Regions from separate parts of the Streptomyces sp. NBC_01298 genome, predicted to be linked through region 1. Evidence: riboswitches for the same ligand, from Rfam matches in the RefSeq annotation. Region 1 holds a riboswitch; the other holds the start of a gene.
What was found. Region 1 has a riboswitch for guanidine ahead of OG730_RS35705 (Ohr family peroxiredoxin). Riboswitches for the same ligand answer to the same signal wherever they lie in the genome.

Region 1 (5,520 bases):
GCAGAACACCGTCCGCTCCCGCATGGAGGACCGCTGGAGCGGCGGCGAGCAGGTCGAGATCGGCTGGAACCCCGAACACTGCCTGGTCCTCGACTGACCGGCGTCCTCGACTGACCGGTCAGTCGAGGACCGGTCCTCCCCTCGCTCCCGCCGCCATCCGGCACCGACCGAAGGAAGCACACCCCATGAACCACGACGTCATCGTGCTCGGCGCCGGACTGGCGGGTCTCGCCGCCGCGCGCGACCTGGCCGCGGGCGGGGCCGACGTCCTCGTCGTCGAGGCACGCGACCGCGTCGGCGGACGCGTCGAACAGACCACCCTCCCCGACGGCCGGCTGGTTCAGCTCGGCGGGGAGGTGGTGGGCCGCGCCCACACCGCCTACACCGCCCTGGTCGCGGAACTGGGCCTGACCCTGGTCCCCAGCTACGTCTCCGAGCCCGGCGCCCTCGTCCGCGCCACCGCCGAAGGAGTCTCCGCCACGGATCCGCCCCACTGGTTCGGCCCCGGTGACGACTCCTGCCACGCCAAGGTCACCGCCGCCTTCACGGTGCTCGCCGCGACCGTCGACCCCGCCGACCCCTGGTCCCACCCCGAGGCCGCGCACCTCGACCGGCTGTCCGTCGGCACCTGGCTCCGTGCCCAGGGCGCCACCCAGGCCGTCGTCCGCCTCTGGGAGATCGGCCAACTCGCCCTCGCCGACGGCTCCTGCGAACGGACCTCCCTGCTCGCGGCCCTCCGCAAACACGCCGCCGTACCCGGCACCGGCCACTACGAGTACGAGGCGTGGGAGGGCCTGCGCGTCGCCGAGGGCTCGGCCACCGTGGCCCTGCGCATGGCCGAGGCCCTCGGCGGCCGGATCCGTACGGGCTCACCCGTCGAGGCGGTCGCGATACACCGGCCCGGCCGCAGCTCCGTACGCCTGGCCGGTGGCGAAACCCTCACCGCCGCCGCCGTGGTCAGCGCGCTCCCGGTGGGGCCGCTCCGGGCGGTCGCCGTCACCGGGGTCACGGACGAACGCCTCTCCTCCCTGCACCGCCAACGCCACGCCCTCGCGGCCAAGTTCACCGCCGCCTACGCCCGGCCCTTCTGGCGCGACCGGGGCCTCAGCGGCCTCTCCGAAAGCGAAGGGATCCTCGGCAGCACCTGGCCGCAGAGCGAAGGCATCCTCTCCGCCCTCGTCCCGCCCGAACGCTACGGCGTCCTCCTCGGTACGCCCGCACCCCTGCGCACCCCCGAACTGCTGGCCGACATCGCGCGCCTCTACGGCGACGAGGCCAACCGGCCGCTCGCCGCGTTCATCCGCATGTGGGGCACCGACCCGTGGACCCAGGGCTACGTCACCCAGTGGACCCCCGGCGACGTCATGGCCGTCGGCCCCCGCCACGGCACCCACGAACCCCCCTTCTACGTCTGCGGATCCGACCAGTGGGTGGCCGGCTACATGGAAGGCGCCGTCCGCACCGGACGAGCCGCCGCCGAGGAGGCCCTGCGCCGTGGCTGACACCCCGCACCACCGCACGGGACCCGTGGACCACCACACCGGGCCCCTCCACAACGACACCGGGCCCCTCCACAACCACATCGGGGGAGTGGACCAGCCGGCTGCCTCGGGCGAGACCATGCCCCTCACCGACCCCGCCACCGGCCGCGTGCACGGCCACGCCCCGCGCTCGGGCCCCGCCGACACGGACGCGGCCTGCCTCGCGGCAGCGGCCGCGTACGGACAGTGGTCCCTCACCACCCCGGCGATCCGGCAGCGCGCCCTCCTCGCCGTGGCCGATGCCATCGAGGCGCACGCCGACGCCTTCACCGCCGCCGAGACCGGGGACACCGGCAAGCCCGCCGAGCGGTTCAGGGACGACGAGCTGCCCGCGATCGCCGACGCCGTCCGCTACTTCGCCGGAGCCGCGCGGAACCTCCCGGGCGCCGCCGCGGCCGAGTACACCGAGGGCCGCACCTCCCTGCTGCGCCGCGAACCGGTCGGCGTCTGCGCCCAGATCACCCCCTGGAACTACCCGCTGATGATGGCCGCGTGGAAGATCGCTCCGGCCATCGCCGCCGGAAACACCACCGTGCTCAAGCCCGCCGACACCACCCCCTCCTCGTCCGTGCTCCTGGCCCGGATCGCCGCGGAGCACCTGCCGCCGGGCGTGCTCAACGTCGTCTGCGGGGACCGCGACGCGGGCCGCGCCCTCACCGCCCATCCGGCGGTCGCCCTGATCGCGGTCACCGGCAGCGTCCGAGCCGGACGGGAGATCGCGGCGGCCGCCGCGGCCGGCCTCAAGCGGGTCCACTTGGAGCTCGGCGGGAACGCACCCGTCATCGTCCACGAGGACGTGGACGTGGAAGCCACCGCCGCCGCCCTCGCCGCGGTCGCCTACTACAACGCCGGCCAGGACTGCACCGCGCCCACCCGGTTCCTGGTCCACCGCCGGATCCACGACGCGTTCCTCGCGGCCTTCGCCGCCGAGGCGGCCGGGCTCCGCGCCGGCGCCGACTTCGGTCCCCTCAACAACGCCGGCCAACTCGCCTCCGTACGAGGACTGCTGGACCGGCTGCCGCCCCACGCCCGAATCGTCACCGGCGGCAGCCGGTTCGCGGGCCCCGGCTTCTTCCACGAGCCCACCGTGATCGCGGGCGTCCGCCAGGACGACGAGATCGTGCAGGAGGAGATCTTCGGACCCGTCGTGACCGTCCAGTCCTTCGCGGACGAGGCCGAGGCCCTGCACCTCGCCAACGGAGTGCGCTTCGGCCTGGCCGCGAGCGTGTGGACCACCGGCCACGAGCGCGCGATGCGCGCCACCCGCGCCCTGCACACCGGCATCGTCTGGGTGAACACCCACGGCACCACGGTCTCCGAGATGCCGCACGGCGGAGTCAAACACTCCGGCTACGGCAGCGACCTCTCCCTGTCAGGCCTCCTGGACTACACCCAGGCCAAGCACGTCATGCTGTGAGCGGGTCGTCGGCGCCAGCGGGGTCGTCCAGGGCCAGGAGCGTCAGCGGTACGTTGCCGCGTACTGCCTGCGAGTAGGGGCAGACCGCGTCCCCCGGTGCAGCAGCGGCTGGAGGTCTGCCGCCCGCCACCCGGGCAGGCTGACGGTGAGGGCCACCGCCAGACCGTAGCCCGCAGGCGTGTCCGTGGTGCCGAGCTGCACCTCGCACGCCACGCGTGCGGCGGAGGCGTCCGCCCCGAACTCGGCGGCGACCTCCGCGAGCGCGGAGGTGAAGCAGGCGGCGAAACCGGCCGCGAACAGCTGCTCGGGGTTGGTGGTGCCGGGGACGTTCTTGCGGGGCGGGGCGAGACGGACGTCCACGCGGCCGTCTTCGGTGCGGACGGATCCGGTGCGGCCCCCGGCGGCGTGCGCGGTCGTCCGGTACAGGCTGCGGGTGAGTGGCACGGTCATGGCGTTCGGCCCATCTTGCTCGACGAGGACGCTGCCCGGGTGCGGACAGCGGAAGGCGCCGCTGGTGCGGCACCTCGCGCGTCGTCGTGCGTAACCGGGTACGGCGCATCTCGTCCGGGGCCTGGGTTCGGCCGCCGGACAATCTAGCAACGGAGACGGCCGGCCGGGGCGTCGCCCGCGGTGACCCTCCTCACCCGTGGCAGGCCGCGTCGCGCTCCTCGGCCCGGGGCCGTTGCCGGCTGCGGTACGCCCCCGGAGGCATGCCCTCCCACCGGTTGAAGGCGCGGACCAGGGCCGTCGCACCGCTCAGGCCGACGAGCGGCGCGATCCGGTCCAGCGGCAGGTCCGTGGTCTCCAGCAGCCGCCCGGCCCGGCCGTGGCGGGCGGTGTCGAGGAGCGCGCGCCACGACGTGCCCTCCGCGTGCAGGGCCCTGCGCAGGGTACGGACGCTGAGGCTGAGCTCCTTGGCGGGGCCGTCGGGGCCCGCGTCCGCGAGCGGGGCCTCCTCCAGCCACTGCCGTACGCGCTCGGCGACGGTCGAGGTCACGGCCGTGGACAGCCGGCGCAGGAGCCGGTCGGCGTAGGCCCGGTGCAGGGCGTTGAGCGCCGGGTCGTAGAGCGGGCGGCGCCGGTCGAGGTCGTCGTCGGCGACCGTGATCGCGGTCTCCGGGGCATCGAAGACGACGGGGCAGCCGAGGACGTCGGCGTACGGCTCCGCCGAGCCCCTGCGGGGGTGGGTGAAGGACACGGCCAGGGGCGCCCAGCCGTCGCCGGCGATCCAGCGGCCCGCCCGCACCATGCTGCTGACGACCGCCTCCACCTGCTGCGGGTGCATGGCCTCCGGCGCGACGTTCGGCCGGTAGCAGACCCGCCCGACGCCGGCGCGGCGCTGCAGGGTCACCGCGCCCGCCTGGCTCACCAGGGGGTGGTAGCGCTCGGCCGCCCGCGCGGCGTCCGCGAGGCTGGCACACGTGAGGACGAGGTGGCCCAGGATGTGCAGTCCCTCGGGCCTGATGCGGTCGCCCACGAGGAGTCCGGTGTGCGGGCCGGCGCCCACGGCGCCCAGTACTTCGTCCCACAGGGCACGCATCTCGCCGAACTCCAGCCGGTCCGTGGGCAGGGCCCGGGCGGCCGACCCGCCGGTGCCCTCCGCCGTGGCGCTCAGGACGGCGAGGGCGTAGCACGCGGCGACTGAGGGCGGCTCGATGGCTGACACATCGGTCAGTCAATGCGGACGCGCCGCCCGCGTCAACACCGCCCGCGTCACCGCGGCCCCGGCACGGCGCCCCGGCACGGCGCTCCGCGGCACCGCCCGCGGGACGACGCCGGGGCCGGTCCGGAGAGTCAACGGGTTGGCCGCCGAAGTCAATGACGGCGCCGGGGGCTGCTCCTAAGGTCGGCCTTCGGGCACCAAGAGCGGCACGCTCCAGCGCCCCCCCGCTCGGGGAGCGTGCCGCTCTTGCTGTCGCGATCGCCACCGCTCAGAGGAGTACGCCGTGATTCTCTTCCTGCTCCCCGCGGGAGACTACGACCCCACCGAGGCGGCGGTGCCCTGGGCCGCCCTGCGGAAGGCCGGCTTCGAGGTGCGGTTCGCGACCCCGGGCGGCAAGGCCGCGTACGCCGACCCCCGGCTCACGGACCTCGGCTTCTCCTGGCTGTCGCCCTGGCTGATGACCCGCCGCGCCGAGCTCGCCGCCTACCGGGACCTCACCGAGGACCCCCATTTCCTCGCCCCCTCCCCGTACGAGGAGGTGGACCCGGCCGACGTCACGGGCCTGTTCGTCCCCGGCGGCCACGCCCCGGGCATGCGCACCCTGCTCGAGGACGCCACCGCCCAGCACCTGTTCGCCCGGGTCTTCACCCAGGGGCTGCCGATGGGGGCCGTCTGCCACGGAGTGCTCCTCGCCGCCCGGGCCAAGGATCCCGCCACCGGGCGCTCGGTCCTCCACGGCCGGCGGACGACGGCCTTGACGTCCCTGCTGGAGCTGACCGGGTGGAACCTCACCCGGTTCTGGCTGGGGCGCTACTACCGGACCTACCGCACCACCGTGCAGCAGGAGGTCACCGCGGCGCTCGCCGATCCGGCCCACTTCCTCACCGGCCCGCCGCTGC
Region 2 (5,520 bases), 2.0 Mb from region 1:
CCGGCCGTCGCCGACGACTCGGGCCTCTGCGTGGACGTCCTCAACGGCGCCCCGGGCATCTTCTCGGCCCGCTGGGCCGGTGCCCACGGCGACGACGCCGCGAACCTCGCGCTCCTCCTGGCCCAACTCGGCGACATCGCCGACGAACACCGCGGCGCCCACTTCTTCTGCGCGGCCGCCCTCGCCCTCCCGGACGGCACGGAACGCGTGGTCGAAGGCCGCCTCCTGGGCACCCTGCGCCACACCCCGGCGGGCACGGGCGGCTTCGGCTACGACCCGATCCTCCAGCCCCTGAACGAGTCCCGCACCTGCGCGGAACTCACGGCGGACGAAAAGAACGCCATCTCCCACCGAGGCCAGGCCTTCCGAGCCCTGGTCCCGGCGGTGAGGGAACTCCTGGGCTGACGCAGCCCGAACAATGCCGAAGGCCCCCTACGCGGCTGCGTAGGGGGCCTTCGTGTAGGTGCGGTCGGAGGGACTCGAACCCTCAAGGGATTTCTCCCACAACTACCTAAAAGTTGCGTGTAGGCCAATTCCACCACGACCGCGACTAGCCGGGCAATTCGGACATCAGGCTTGGCCGGCTGCGGCTAGTGTACGACTGCCTGGCTCCGGCGGGCGACACCATTGCGGCCGCGGCCCCCGCGGCACCAGGTGTCGGTCAGCGCATGGCAGTTGGGGCACAGGTAGCGGAGGTTTTCGCGGCGGTTGTCGAGCCAGTCCCCGTTGATGTGGTCGATGTGGAGCGTGATTGGCCGCCCTAGCCATTCGCCAGGGTTCCCGCAGTTCGCGCAGGTGCATGGAACTCCGACCTCCTGGAGTGCGCGGTGGAGGCGGGGTCGGTTGAGCCGGGCAGACCCCTCTGGGCGGACGTTGAGGGTGTCGGGTGCGACGGCTCTCGGGGCCACCGCTATGCCGGACGCCCAGGGGCGCCGCTTGAAGTGATTGACGTCGAGACCGAGTTGGGCGGCGCGTCGGCGTACCCGGCGGTGATTGACGTCGTTGACCTCGAGGCCGAGGGCGCGCATGAGGTCCGCGTAGCTGTTCGCCTTCGGCGTGGCGGAGCGCAGGAGTTCCTCGGGAATGGTCAGCCGGGAATTGCGGAAGTGTGTGGTGTCGATGCCGTAAGTCCGGAGCATTTTCCCGAGAACGGATCGGGACCGACTGTCGTCGGCCATGCCCAGTGCGCGAGCCGTACCGCGGATGCTGTCAGCGTCGGCAGCCGCCTTGGCGAGCTCTGCGGAGGTGAACGGCAACTCGATCACCTCGCGCCGCATGCCTGTGAAGTGGCTTGTGTCGATGCCCGCTGCCGTCATGCGTCGGACGATGTGCGACAGAGCGCCGGTGGCAGGGCGTATGCCGAGCTTGAGGGCCACCTCGCGCAGCGTGCTGGATGACGCGGCGGCCGCTGCTATCGCCTCGTCCGGGTACTTGCGCCACGGGCTGCGCTTCGTGAAGTGGCTGCTATCGATCCCAAAGAAGGTGACTCTCTCCTGGATCATGCGGCGCTGCCCGCTGCTCTCCTTGATGTGGAGTCGCCGCATGAGGTCGGCCCAGCCCTTCGAGTCGGCGACGGCGGCGGTCAGTGTGTCTCGGTCGTACAGTTCGGCCATGGTCCCCTCCGGTTCGGCCGCGCGTGCGGCCCTCGTACGGAGTAACGGACCGATAGTCGGACAGTTACGGCTGGATTCGTCCGGCATGCAGAACGGCCCGCACCGGGTGGGTGCGGGCCGCTGTGTAAGGAGGAGGGGGCGGGGTCAGATGCCCAGGTCCTTGATGATCTTGGCTACGTGGCCCGTGGCCTTGACGTTGTAGAGGGCGCGTTCGACCTTGCCCTCCTCGTCGACGATCACCGTGGAGCGGATGACCCCGGTGACGGTCTTGCCGTACAGCTTCTTCTCGCCGAACGCCCCGTACGCCGTCAGGACCTCCTTCGAGGGGTCGCCGACCAGGGTGACCTTCAGGTGTTCCTGCTCGCGGAACTTCGCCAGCTTCTCCGGCTTGTCGGGCGAGACGCCGATGACGTCGTAGCCGGCCGTGGCCAGCACCGCCAGGTTGTCCGTGAAGTCGCAGGCCTGCTTCGTGCAGCCCGGCGTCAGCGCGGCCGGGTAGAAGTAGACGATGACCTTGCGGCCCTTGTGGTCGGCGAGCGAGATCTCGTTGCCGTCCGCGTCGGGCAGGGTGAAGGCGGGGGCGATGTCGCCCGGCTCAAGTCGCTCGCTCATGCTCAACAGTCTCCTCAAGAGGGGATCGGTACGAAGTCGAGACTAAGCTGCTGACTGACTGTTCATGGCGGGCTACGCCCGCCATGGGACCGACCACGACGACGGAGGCAGCGCGGTGCCGGAAGCCAGGACCCCCGCACAGATCGAGGCGGACATCGTCCGCCGCCGCGAGCAGCTCGCCGAGGCGCTCGACGAGATCGGGGTGCGCATGCACCCCAAGACGATCGTCGGGGACGCCAAGGCGAAGATGGTCGGGAACATCGACCACGTCGTCGGTCGCGCCGTGGCGACGGTGAACCGGCTGGTGACCGATGCCGGCGACGGGCTGCGCCACGAGGACGGCGCCCCGCGCGTCGAGCGGATCGTGCCGGTCGCGCTGCTCGCGATCGGCGTCGTGGGGCTGCTGGTGATCTCGGCGCGACGCAAGCGCTGAGGCCCCGGCGGGGTGCGGGGCGGGTGTGGCCGGGTAGGTTCGGTGCGTGAGCGAGAACACCACCACCCACGACAAGCTGCCGATCCGCATGCTGCACGACCGCGTGCTCGTGAAATCCGATTCGCCGGAGGGTGAGCGCCGCTCGGGCGGCGGCATCCTGATCCCGGCGACGGCCGCCGTCGGCAAGCGCCTGGCCTGGGCCGAGGTGGTCGCGGTCGGGCAGAACGTACGGACGGTCGAGCCCGGGGACCGGGTGCTGTACGACCCTGAGGAGCGGGCCGAGGTGGAGGTCCGCGGGGCGACGTACCTGCTGATGCGGGAGCGGGACCTGCACGCCGTGGCCGCCGAGCGGCTGGAGGGGTCGGAGGACTCCACGGGGCTTTATCTGTAGCGCCAAGAGATGTGGGAAAGGGCCGGTGACCATCGTCACCGGCCCTTTTCGTTCTGCTTTGCTACGGTAGGGGAGAACCCCCGACGAGACGCGCCGTACCGGGTGGCTGTCGCGCTGTTGCCGATGGCTGCATGACAAGACGACGCACCCCGTTCCGCTCTCGTCCCGGAGGTGCCTGTCATGGCCTGGGTTCTGCTCATCGTCGCCGGTCTGATCGAAGTCGCTTGGTCGATCGGCATGAAGTTCACCGACGGATTCACCCGGCTCTGGCCGAGCGTGTTCACGGGCGCCGGCATCGTGGCGAGCATGGTGCTGCTGTCGATCGCGGTCAAGACCCTGCCGATCGGTACGGCGTACGGCGTGTGGGTCGGCATCGGCGCGGCCGGTGCGGCCGTGGTCGGGATGGTCGCCATGGGCGAGCCCGTCACCGCCGCCCGGATCTTCTTCATCTGCCTGCTGCTGGCCGCCGTCGTCGGGCTGAAGGCCACCTCCGGTCACTGAGTTCCGCCGGTGGTGGTTCTTGTCACAGGGGTCCCGGGCCGGGGAAGGGGACGGGGGGTGCGGGCCCCCCCGGACCGCTCGGCCGGGGGCCGGCGGGCATGCCGGAACCGGCGCCGGCGAAGTTCGGTTCACGGGCCTGTGCAGGGCCCCGGAATACAGCGGCGCTACAGGTCAGACCATCGTGGGGCGGCGGGGGTTGTATGTGCGGACGGGAATTTTTCCGGGGGCGCGGCACCGCGGGAAAACCCGAGGGGGGACGGGCCGGACGTGTGAGAGGGTTTGGCACCGCGGCGGTGATCTACAGGGCCGCGGGTTCATTCTCAGGGGGATACACATGGCTTTCGGTAAGCGTTCCGCGGTCCTGCGCGGCGTCGTCGTCGGTACGGCAGTCGCGCTCGCGGCGGCCGTCGCGGGCGGTACGGCGTTCGCCGACGGCGGCTCGGCCGACGCTGCGGCCGCGAAGGCCGCGGCCTCGCAGCGCGGCGGACACCAGGCCGGGCAGCCGGCGGCGCGCGCACTGGCCTCGGTCGAGACGCCGACCTTCCCGCTGTACGGGGTCAACAAGAAGAACTCCTCGCTGGACCTGTTCTTCGCGAACGGGACGGGCGGTTTCCAGCCCGCGTACAACATCGACCTGGACTACTCGTACCTCACCGATTTCATCGATGTGGACAACGACAAGGACGGGGACGCCGAAGCCAGCTGGGTCGTGTACAAGGACGGCAAGCTCCGCTACGGCTGGTCCGACGACCAGGGCCAGTACCAGTCGAAGCAGGTCGGGACCGGGTACCAGATCTACGGTTCGACGATGCTGTCCCCGGGCAACCTGGGCGGTGGCACGTCGGCCGACCTGCTGGGCGTCGACAAGGCGGGCGTGCTCTACGAGTACCTGGCCTACCCGGACGGCCGGGTCACCTCGCGGGTCAAGATCGGGGCCGGCTGGGGTCAGTACACCCAGATCGCCGGGCAGGGCGACCTGACCGGTGACGGCAAGGCCGACATCGTGGCGCGGGACGGCTCCGGGGTGCTGTGGCTCTACCGGGGCACCGGCAACTACGCGGCCCCGTTCGCGGCGCGCACGAAGATCGGTGCCGGCTGGAACACCTACAACCGGCTGGTGTCGGTGGGTGACCTGACGGGTGACGGCAAGACCGACCTGGTCGCGCGGAAGTCCAACGGGGACCTCTACCGCTACACGGGGACCGGCAGCGCTGCCGCCCCGTTCAACAAGCCGGTGAAGATCGGCAGCGGTTTCCAGGCCTACAACCTGCTGTGACCGGTCCGTAGGACATGCCAGTGGCCGCCCCCGAGGAGGGGGCGGCCACTGGCATGTCACGGGCCCGCGGTGTCCCGGGTCCTGGGCTGAGCGGTGGCTACTCCAGTAGGTCCGCCGGTGGACGCAGGCCCTCGGTGGTGCCGCCTTGGGCGCCTGTCGTCGTGCCGTTCGTCGTGCCGTTCGTCGTGCCGTTCGTGGTGCCGCCGTCGGTCTGACCGCCCGTGGTCTGGCCTCCGGTGGTTTCGCCTCCGGTGGTCTGGCCGCCGGTGGTCTGGCCTCCGGTGGTTTGGCCGCCCGTGGTCTGGCCCCCGTCCGTCTGGCCTCCGGTGTTCTGGCCGCCCGTCGTGCGGCCTCCGTCCGTCTGCCCGCCCGTCGAAGGGGTCCGCGTCGGGCGGCCCGGCCGGCCCGAGGGACGGTCGCCCGGGGTCTCCTCCTCGGACTGGCTGGGGTTCGGTTCCACGGGCGGGGGCGGCGGGGGCCGGTTGGCGCCGGGCATGAGCTCCAGGTCGAAGTCCACGGGGTCGCTGTCCGCCAGGGCCGTCTTCGTGTACTGGGCCCAGATCCGGGCCGGGTAGCCGCCGCCTCCGATGCGGGCCTCGCCCAGGGCCCCGTAGAGGGATTCCAGGGAGCCGGTGTCCGGGTCCTGGCCCATCATCGAGACGACCGTGACCAGGTTCGGTGTGTACGCCGCGAA

Region 2: it holds a riboswitch for guanidine, as region 1 does, so the genes downstream of both, OG730_RS26205 (DMT family transporter) here and OG730_RS35705 (Ohr family peroxiredoxin) in region 1, are expected to answer to the same signal.

The regions. Positions count from the first base shown of each region.
Region 1 is NZ_CP108414.1:7,801,954-7,807,473, forward strand. It holds gene OG730_RS35690 (ABC transporter ATP-binding protein) at 1-97, shown strand, start outside; gene OG730_RS35695 (flavin monoamine oxidase family protein) at 186-1,502, shown strand; gene OG730_RS35700 (aldehyde dehydrogenase family protein) at 1,621-2,958, shown strand; gene OG730_RS35705 (Ohr family peroxiredoxin) at 3,001-3,408, opposite strand; guanidine-III (ykkC-III) riboswitch at 3,484-3,546, opposite strand; gene OG730_RS35710 (AraC family transcriptional regulator) at 3,599-4,624, opposite strand; gene OG730_RS35715 (type 1 glutamine amidotransferase domain-containing protein) at 4,905-5,520, shown strand, end outside.
Region 2 is NZ_CP108414.1:5,761,747-5,767,266, forward strand. It holds gene rdgB (RdgB/HAM1 family non-canonical purine NTP pyrophosphatase) at 1-405, shown strand, start outside; tRNA gene OG730_RS26180 (tRNA-Leu) at 465-548, opposite strand; gene OG730_RS26185 (HNH endonuclease signature motif containing protein) at 591-1,613, opposite strand; gene bcp (thioredoxin-dependent thiol peroxidase) at 1,758-2,225, opposite strand; gene OG730_RS26195 (DUF3618 domain-containing protein) at 2,341-2,658, shown strand; gene OG730_RS26200 (GroES family chaperonin) at 2,705-3,049, shown strand; guanidine-III (ykkC-III) riboswitch at 3,105-3,198, shown strand; gene OG730_RS26205 (DMT family transporter) at 3,230-3,550, shown strand; gene OG730_RS26210 (FG-GAP repeat domain-containing protein) at 3,885-4,826, shown strand; gene OG730_RS26215 (transglycosylase domain-containing protein) at 4,924-5,520, opposite strand, start outside.